4 regions of the Priestia sp. 179-F W1.4 NHS genome follow, and region 4 is predicted to be linked to each of the others. Evidence: predicted binding sites of a transcription regulator. Region 4 holds the regulator's gene; each other region holds the start of a gene.
The links. Region 4 encodes Rex, which represses fermentation and respiration genes when NADH is low (regulators of the CRP and FNR family bind a similar motif). Its sites were predicted from a motif close to TTGTGAAATATTTCACAA; they were not measured.
Positions count from the first base shown of each region.

Region 1: the regulator Rex is predicted to act here: its motif matches at 823-840, upstream of ACH0CI_RS21170 (DUF1641 domain-containing protein).
Region 2: the regulator Rex is predicted to act here: its motif matches at 1,436-1,453, upstream of ACH0CI_RS18890 (cytochrome ubiquinol oxidase subunit I).
Region 3: the regulator Rex is predicted to act here: its motif matches at 1,197-1,214, upstream of nirB (nitrite reductase large subunit NirB).

Region 1 is NZ_JBIQFF010000005.1:129,443-131,620, forward strand. Features, by position in the region: gene ACH0CI_RS21160 (ammonium transporter) at 1-76, opposite strand, end outside; gene ACH0CI_RS21165 (hypothetical protein) at 73-489, opposite strand; gene ACH0CI_RS21170 (DUF1641 domain-containing protein) at 919-1,371, shown strand; gene ACH0CI_RS21175 (NAD(P)/FAD-dependent oxidoreductase) at 1,405-2,178, shown strand, end outside.
Region 2 is NZ_JBIQFF010000004.1:65,166-67,343, reverse strand. Features, by position in the region: gene ACH0CI_RS18890 (cytochrome ubiquinol oxidase subunit I) at 1-1,322, opposite strand, end outside; gene ACH0CI_RS18885 (threonine/serine exporter family protein) at 1,624-2,079, opposite strand; gene ACH0CI_RS18880 (threonine/serine exporter family protein) at 2,094-2,178, opposite strand, start outside.
Region 3 is NZ_JBIQFF010000002.1:601,280-603,457, forward strand. Features, by position in the region: gene nirB (nitrite reductase large subunit NirB) at 1-1,017, opposite strand, end outside; cyclic di-GMP riboswitch class I at 1,330-1,414, shown strand; gene ACH0CI_RS13570 (anti-repressor SinI family protein) at 1,433-1,564, shown strand; gene ACH0CI_RS13575 (anti-repressor SinI family protein) at 1,582-1,749, opposite strand.
Region 4 is NZ_JBIQFF010000019.1:12,126-14,303, forward strand. Features, by position in the region: gene tatC (twin-arginine translocase subunit TatC) at 1-249, opposite strand, end outside; gene tatA (twin-arginine translocase TatA/TatE family subunit) at 265-450, opposite strand; gene ACH0CI_RS26620 (redox-sensing transcriptional repressor Rex) at 504-1,142, opposite strand; gene ACH0CI_RS26625 (ABC-F family ATP-binding cassette domain-containing protein) at 1,602-2,178, shown strand, end outside.

The sequences.
Region 1 (2,178 bases), on a different contig from region 4:
CCATTAGCAAAATCATCGCGGCTGTTAATACAACCCACGTTGTATTTATCCCTAAACTTAGTTCATTAACACTCATATCCCAACGCCTCCACTGCTTTTTAATCGTTTTATTTCTTGTACAATAGCAGGCGAAAGCGTAATTTCACTTGTTTCTTCATTTTCCGCTTTTATTAATTCAAGAACTTCATGAAGTTCTCGCATTTGTGCTTTAAGGTGATCAATTTTTTTAAAGCGTTCCTTTACGTATACCATATACTCGACCGCTTGATGCTGACTTAAAGGACGCCCGGTAAAAAATTTGCGAAACGGTGATAGTGATTGATACCAAGCTTCTTCAGCACGTTTCTTCTCTTCGTATTTACTAATTTTCGTTTTTATATCTTCTATTTCTTGTGCTTTAGCTTCTTTTAACTTCATTATAAATTCAATTAATTTTAATTGAGGCAATGTAATGACCACATTATGATAAAGTTCATCCACTATAACCATGTTATATCTCCTTACATAAGATGTTATATTCTGATTATATGTAGAACACTATAGTAAGTCAATGTAATTTTTTGAAAACTCTTTAAATAGTAAATGCGCCCTATCTTTTTAATACTTATAGAATATTAAGTTCGTATGTGTTGAAATATGACGTTATTTGTTTTATCGTAGGAAGAGGAATCATGTTAGTTCCCTATTTTAATTTTATTTACCTAGGCAATTATTCGCTTTATTTTTTATAAACTTTTATTAAACAAAGGGTTACGAGGTTCTTCACTTATTTTTTCAACGAAATGAGTTGATTTTATCTCGTATTAAAATTAAAATAGAATTATGTGCAAGATTTCACAACTTCACAATGTAGTTTGAAAGTCTAGCAGATAACTAGGAACTACATATGCAACAGTATCCAGCAAAGGAGGACTTTTCATGTCTCAATCAACTATTCAAAAATCAGCTGCAGAGGAAAATGCTGCTGTACAAACAGAAGCGGCGGTTAACAAAGGTCAAGCGGATGTGTTAGATCAATTGTTAAAGCCTGAAGTACAAGAAGCTCTTACTGTTCTTGTAGATAATTTACCAAAATTATCTGAAATGGTAACGGTGCTTACAAAAACTTACGACGTTGCGCAATCATTATTAACTGACGACGTATTAAAAGAAGATCTACTTGGTGGAGTAAAAGAATTTATCGAGCCAGTAGAAGGAACAGTAAAAGGTCTTGCAGCTACTGCAATCGAAGCAAACGATCGTGCAGAAGCAAATGCTTCTAATTCAATCGGTTTATTCGGTTTATTACGCATGCTTAAAGATCCACAAGCTCAAAAACTATTCCGCTTTGCACAAGCGTATTTAGACATTACAAACGAAAAACAAAAATAATTTTCATTAAAAAGTGTGGACGGAGGATCGACTATGTCAAAACATATTTTAATTTTAGGCGGCGGTTACGGTGGTTTATTAACTGCAATGACAGCTCGCCAACACCTAAGTGCGGATGAAGCAAAAATTACAGTAGTGAACCGTTTTGCTACTCACCAAATCATTACAGAATTACACCGTCTAGCTGTAGGCGGCGTTTCTGAACAAGCGGTAGCTTTACCACTTGATAAATTACTTAAAAACTACAACGTTGATTTAAAAATTGCAACGGTAAAAGAAATTTCACCAGATCAACGTGAAGTATCTCTTGAAGATGGTACAAAATTAAGCTACGACTACCTTGTTACAGCTTTAGGTAGTGAAACTGCTTACTTCGGTATCCCTGGTTTAGAAGAGCACAGCTTCGTTCTTAAATCAGTAAATGATGCAAACCGTTTACGTGCACACGTAGAAGCTTGTATCGCTGAATACAGCAAAACAAAAAATAAAGCTGACGGTACAATCGTAGTTGGCGGTGGCGGATTAACAGGTATCGAACTTGTTGGTGAATACGCTGACTTAATGCCAAGCCTATGTCTAAAACACGGTGTGGATCCAAAAGAAATTTCTCTATACTGTGTAGAAGCAGCTCCTACAGTTCTTCCAGGCTTCCCTGCTGAATTAGTAGAGCGCGCTCAATCAAGCTTAACAAAACGTGGCGTTACATTCGTTACTGGTACACCTGTAACAAAAATGGATGCTACAACTGTTGAACTTAAAGACGGCAGCAAAATTGAAACAAAAACAATGGTATGGACTGGCGGAGTT
Region 2 (2,178 bases), on a different contig from region 4:
TTTTTAATTTCTTTAACGAACAAGAACACCATAATCACAGCTAAAATTAAATAAAAGAACGAAAACGAGATAATAGAAAATAGCAATTCACCTGCTGTTACACCAGGAGACACGGCATCTTCGGTTTTCATATAGCCAAATACAACCCAAGGCTGACGGCCAATCTCTGTCATAATCCAACCTGCTGAGCTTCCAAGGAATGGAAAGGCGATAGCAATCGTCATAATACGTAAAAATAGTTTGCTTTCTTGAAGTTTTTTACGAGAAAGCAAATACGTACCCCAAATGCCTAATGCACATAATACGCCACCTAGACCAGCCATAATGCGGAAACTCCAAAACGTTGTTCGAACGGGTGGAATATAATTTCCTTCTCCATATTTCGCCGTATACTGCTGCTGCAGCTCATTCATTCCAGGAACGGAGCCTGAAAACTTACCGTATGATAAGAAGCTTAATAAGTAAGGTATTTTGATTTCACTCGTATTTTTCTTTTCATCAGGGTGAATATTTGCTGTTACTGTCCAAGCACCTGGACTTCCGCTGTTTTCCCATAATCCTTCACTTGCGGCCATTTTCATCGGCTGTGTTTTAACTAAATATCCGGCCTGTTCATGCCCAGATAGTGCAATTCCTACACCTGAAACTAGCCCTACAAGGATAGCAACTTGAAATGATTTTTTAGCAAAAGCCACATGTTTTTTCTTCAAGAGCATAACAGCGCTGACACCCGTGATAAAAAAGGCGCCTGTTGCAAACGAACCTAAAATTGTATGAGGGAATTCGACCCACAGCTGACCGTTCGTTAACAATTTAAAGAAGTCATTCATTTCTAAACGGCCATTATTTAGCTCCATTCCGACCGGATGCTGCATAAAAGAATTAGCCGTTAAAATAAAGAACGCTGAAAAGATAGTACCTAGACTAACAAGCCAAATACATAGACAGTGCAGCCATTTAGGCAAACGATCCCACCCGAAAATCCACAGTCCAAGGAAAGTGGACTCCATAAAAAACGCGAGCAGTGCTTCAATAGCGAGCGGCGCACCGAATACATCTCCTACAAATCTTGAGTACTCTGACCAGTTCATGCCAAACTGAAATTCTTGTAAAATACCTGTTACGACTCCGACAGCAAAGTTAATCAGGAATAAGTGCCCCCAAAACTTTGCCATTTTTTTATACTGTTCATCTTTTTTTACTACGTACATCGTTTCCATGATCGCTACTAAAAAGACAAGGCCGATAGACAGCGGTACAAAGATAAAATGAAACAGCGTCGTTGATGCAAATTGAATACGTGATAGTATGACTGTATCCATCTTCTTTCTCCTTTCATATATAAGAACATTTCATCATTTCCATAGATACTTTGCTCATTTCTGAGCATCTTTCACTTATATTGTGAAACATTGAGCATAACAATTCGAGAAATATGCTCAACATTTCACAAACATATGTAATGTCTCTCTTTCTATTTACATAGTATAGTCTATTTTTTTAGCTGTGCACGTACATTTTTTGAACGTTTTTAGACTAAAACGTGACTTTCTTGTGACAAAAAAGGGTAGGATCTCTTTATTTTTTCATAAAAAAAGCACGCTCTGATTTGAGCTTGCTTCTCTATGGTCGATATTTTGCTTTCGCATTTAATTTAGATTGACGAATGATTTGGTTAATGACTTCAGAAAATACAATACCTATGGCAATTGAACCTGAAATCATAAAGGCTTTTGCTGCAAGACTAATCGCTTCATTATAATTATTTTCTACAAAGTTACGCATGGCATCGTATGCTGTTCCCCCTGGAACGAGCGGAATAATACCTGCTACGGTGAAAATAATGATCGGCGTACGATAAATTTTTGCGTAAATTTGACTAATAATAGCAATAAAAAAGGCCGATGCTACAGTGCTTGGAATTTCATCTACACCATAGAACGTTAGCAAATAGTAAATGAGCCAGCCAATCATTCCGACAAAGCCACTTTTTAATAATGATTCACGTGGAACATTAAAAATAATCCCAAACGCTGCTGAAGCAATAAAACTTGTAATTATCTGCTCTACGATATGCATATGATGCCTCCCTTCTATAGAAGCGTAAATACAATGGCAATACCTGCACCAATAGCAAATGCCGTCAGAAACGCTTCTGCTCCTTTTGATAATCCAGAC
Region 3 (2,178 bases), on a different contig from region 4:
TTTCTCTTCATCTTCCGTGAAGTCTCCTGCCGAGAACACTTCAACACCTGATACTTTTAGCTGCGTTGATAAAACCGATCCTTCATAAGGCACTTTTTCTGCCCCGCAAATTGCTTTTGCTAATGCTTTTCCTTGTTCATACAAAGGTGCCACTAATCCGTATACCATTCCTCTATGCTCTGCACATTCTCCAACCGCGTAGATGTTTGGAATATCCGTTTGCATATAGTCATTCACAACAATTCCTCGGTTTACATTAAGTCCCGCTTCTTTTGCAAGCTGAACATTTGGCTTAATTCCAACGGCCATCACGACTAAATCAGCTTCTAAAAACGTCCCGTCTTTAAAAGATAATCCTTCAACTCGCTCATCGCCGACGATTTCCGCCGTTTGTTTTTCAAGCAAAAACTTCATGCCTTGTTTTTCTAATTCGTTTTGAAGCAATTTGCCGGCTGTTGGATCGAGCTGGCGTTCCATTAAATACGGAGCTAAATGAATCACAGATACGTCCATCCCTAGATTTAACAGTCCGCGCGCCGCTTCTAATCCAAGCAGTCCGCCTCCAATAACCGCTGCTTTTTTATACTGCTGAGAAGCCTGCAGCATTTCATCCGTGTCTTTTATATCTCGAAAAGCCGTAACTCCTTTTTTATCAGACCCTGGAATCGGAAGAATAAAAGGAAGAGAGCCCGTTGCTAAAATTAATTCATCATATGATTCTACTCTGCCGCTGTTTGTCGCTACTTCTTTTTTTACTGAATCGATACTAGTAACCGTTTCGCCCGTATACAATGTAATATTGTTTTCTTGATACCAGTTCCAATCGTTTAACGTAATGTCTTCAACATTCGTATCTCCTTGCAGCACTTTTGATAGTAAAATACGATTATAGTTCGGATGCGGCTCGCTTCCGAAAATCGTAATTTCAAAAGCTTCGCTTGAAACCTTCAATACTTCTTCAATCGCTCGAACTCCAGCCATTCCATTTCCAATCAATACGAGTTTCTTTTTTTGCATCTTCCATTCCTCCCCTGGCGTCTATACCTGCTTGTTTCAAAGATATATTTTCTATGCATCTTTAAAGATATATTTAAGATATATGAATTTTCTGAATCGTTCAACTTATGTGTTAGGTTATCTAACATATGAATTCATTGTATACGTTTACAACATTGGGATATAAAGTGAAAATATTTATACGAAAAGTCTCACATAAGGAACGGAATGTTTCTGAAGACGCTTAAAATAACGGAAATTCAGTCTCAAAAACTTGTTTTTTACATGTTTTTACAGACTAAATATAGTAGAATATAACTTAAATTATATTACTACAGAAAAAGGCAAACTAATTGAAAAGTTAGGACGCAAAACTACAGATCTACGGTTTTTACACTATGATGGCTGAGTTTCCTTTACTAAAGGAGCAGACTTGATGGAAAAGCTGAACAAAGTATTTGATAACGAACTAGATAAAGAATGGCTACAGCTTATTTACGAAGCAAAACAGCTGGGCTTATCTAGCAAAGAAATTAAGGATTTTTTACAACAAAATAAAGCACAATAGTAAAAAACCATTAGAACTTAAGTTCTAATGGTTTTTTCGCTGCTACGTATACCTTTGTTTTCTAGAGATTTTTGTTTAAGAAACTCTTCAAACTGATTCTTCGTTATATTTGAATCCATTGCTTCCTTAACAAGGGCCATCCATTCTGGAGGAAGCAACATATCATTTTTTTCATTAATATCCATTTTATCCCTTCTTTCAACCTTTCTAATTATAAATCAAATTCTGTTGCAATATAACCCTCATACCTATTTTTTTACGTTAATTTAATAAAACTATACTAAACTCCCTAAACTATTATGTCAGTAAAACAGGCATTATTCTAGAGAAAAAACGCATTTTTGTTTCTGATAAAGAACATTTTTTTATTTTGTTCGTTATTAAGGTTTACCAACCGAGGATTTTTTTGTATAATTAACTCAAATTTTGTAATATTAACCCATTTTATTTAGGAGGACCATAATGCCCTTATCTTATTCTTTAAAACGAATTAAAACACCTTTGCAGTTTTTTGGTATTACGCTTTACAAATGCCCAAGCACCGGCTCTTATTATTATAAAAGCAGAGCAAACAGGCACTTAAAAAAAGTAAAATAACACAATAACGTGAATGA
Region 4 (2,178 bases):
TGCAACAGGAGCTGCAAGTACACAGCCGATAATAACAGCAAATTGCATATAAATCTTAACTGGATCTGTTAACCGAAATGCATTCATCGTTAAATTCTTTGCCTCATCAGCATGCTGTAAATAGACAATAACCTTATCCGCTATAAAAAAGCCGCCAATTGTGGCAATCACAAAGAAAAATAAAACAATTAAAATGCGTTTTCGCAGCTCTCCTATATGATCATATATTGACATTTCTTGTTCGGTCATACTATGATCACCCTTTTACTCTTTGTCATCTACTTGACGCTGTTTATCTTTTTCACGATCTTCTGATGCACCGCTAGCGGCATGCTTAAACTCTCTAAGCGTTTGGCCCACTGATCTTCCTAGCTCCGGTAACCGTTTCGGTCCAAAAATAAGCAGTGCTACAATCGCAATAATAATCCAACTGCCTGCTCCAATCCCCATATTCCCACTCTCCTTATTAATTTAGACTTAAGGAAATCGTAACACAGTCCGCCTTATTCAACAGGATAATTTTTCAAAAAGTAGACGAGCGACTGTAATTCTACAGCAAGATCAATATGATGGAGTCGAATCTCATCCGGTACGTTTAAGCGTGCAGGAGTAAAGTTTAAAATTCCTTTAATTCCGCAACTCACTAAACGATCAGTAATTTGCTGAGCAACAGTGGCAGGAACGGTTAAAATCGCTACTGAGATGTCATCACTCATATAATCTTCCAATTGGTCAAGATGATAAACCGGCACGTCGCCTACTTTCGTACCTACTTTATCTTCTATCACATCAAAAGCGCACTCAATTTTGGTGTTATTATTTTTAATAAAATTATAATTTAAAAAGGCCGTTCCTAGATTCCCTACGCCAATCAGTGCTACTTTCGTTACTTCATCTTGGTCTAACGTTTTACGGAAAAATGTAAGTAAATAATTCACATTGTAGCCGTATCCCTTTTTTCCTAATGCACCAAAGTAAGAAAAGTCCCGACGAATAGTAGCAGAATCCACTTTCACTGCCTCACTTAACTCCGCTGATGACACACGCTGTTTACCAGAAGCATGCAAATTTTTCAAAAAACGATAATAAAGCGGCAATCGCTTAGCCGTTGCTTGTGGTATTTTTAATTGTTCAGTGTTCACGTTGTACCCCCTCAGTTCATGTATGTCATTACTAACATTTTCAAGTCATATTGCATTACCTTTCACAAAGCATCAACCGCTTTGAGGTAGCGCTTCCAATTCTCTCTCTTTTCTCATGTTTTATATATACTCCGCTTCACACCTCGACGGCTTTTGTCTATTCAGCACTCCTTAAAGTCGGTATGTAGAACGAAGCAATTAGCCCTTCAAAGGATCGGTTTGTTAGTCATGACGGATTTTTTTACATCCATCATAGATAAGTTCAGAGATGCACTTATCTCTTATTTTAACATAGTATCCTGTATAAAATGTGCAGGTAAAATCATTTTATTTCATGAATCAAAACATTCGCTTCATCATTTGTCCTTGTCCCTCTACAAATTACAAACGCTTGTAGGAAGAACTTGTAGTTAAAAATATGTTAAAATACACTATGGATATACTACTAGAGGTGAAAAAATGATTATTCTACAATTGAACGGTATTACAAAATACTATGGGGCAGAACCCATTTTATCGAATATAAAGTTAGAAGTACAATCAAAAGACCGCATTGCCCTAGTGGGACGAAACGGTGCTGGTAAATCAACTTTATTAAAAATTATTGCTGAGCAGCTTTCCTATGACAGCGGAGAAATTATTAAACCTAAGGGTGTTTCCATTGATTATATGGGACAAGATACAGTTCTTGAGTCAACACTCTCCATATGGGAAGAAATGATGACTGTCTTTGCTCCATTAAAGAAGATGGAAAAAGAATTACGTACGCTTGAAACGAAGATGGGTGATCCAGACATTTTTAATGATTCAGTTCAATACGAAAAACTAACCAAAGAGTATGATCAGCTTCAAGTAACGTTTAAAGATTTAGGCGGCTATCAGTATGAAGCGGATACACGATCTATTCTTCACGGTTTCCGTTTTTCAAACTTTGACTACAGCACCCCTATTTCCTCCTTAAGCGGTGGACAAAAAACGCGCCTGGCTCTTGCAAAACTGCTTTTAACAAAGCCTGATTTGCTTATTCTGGATGAGC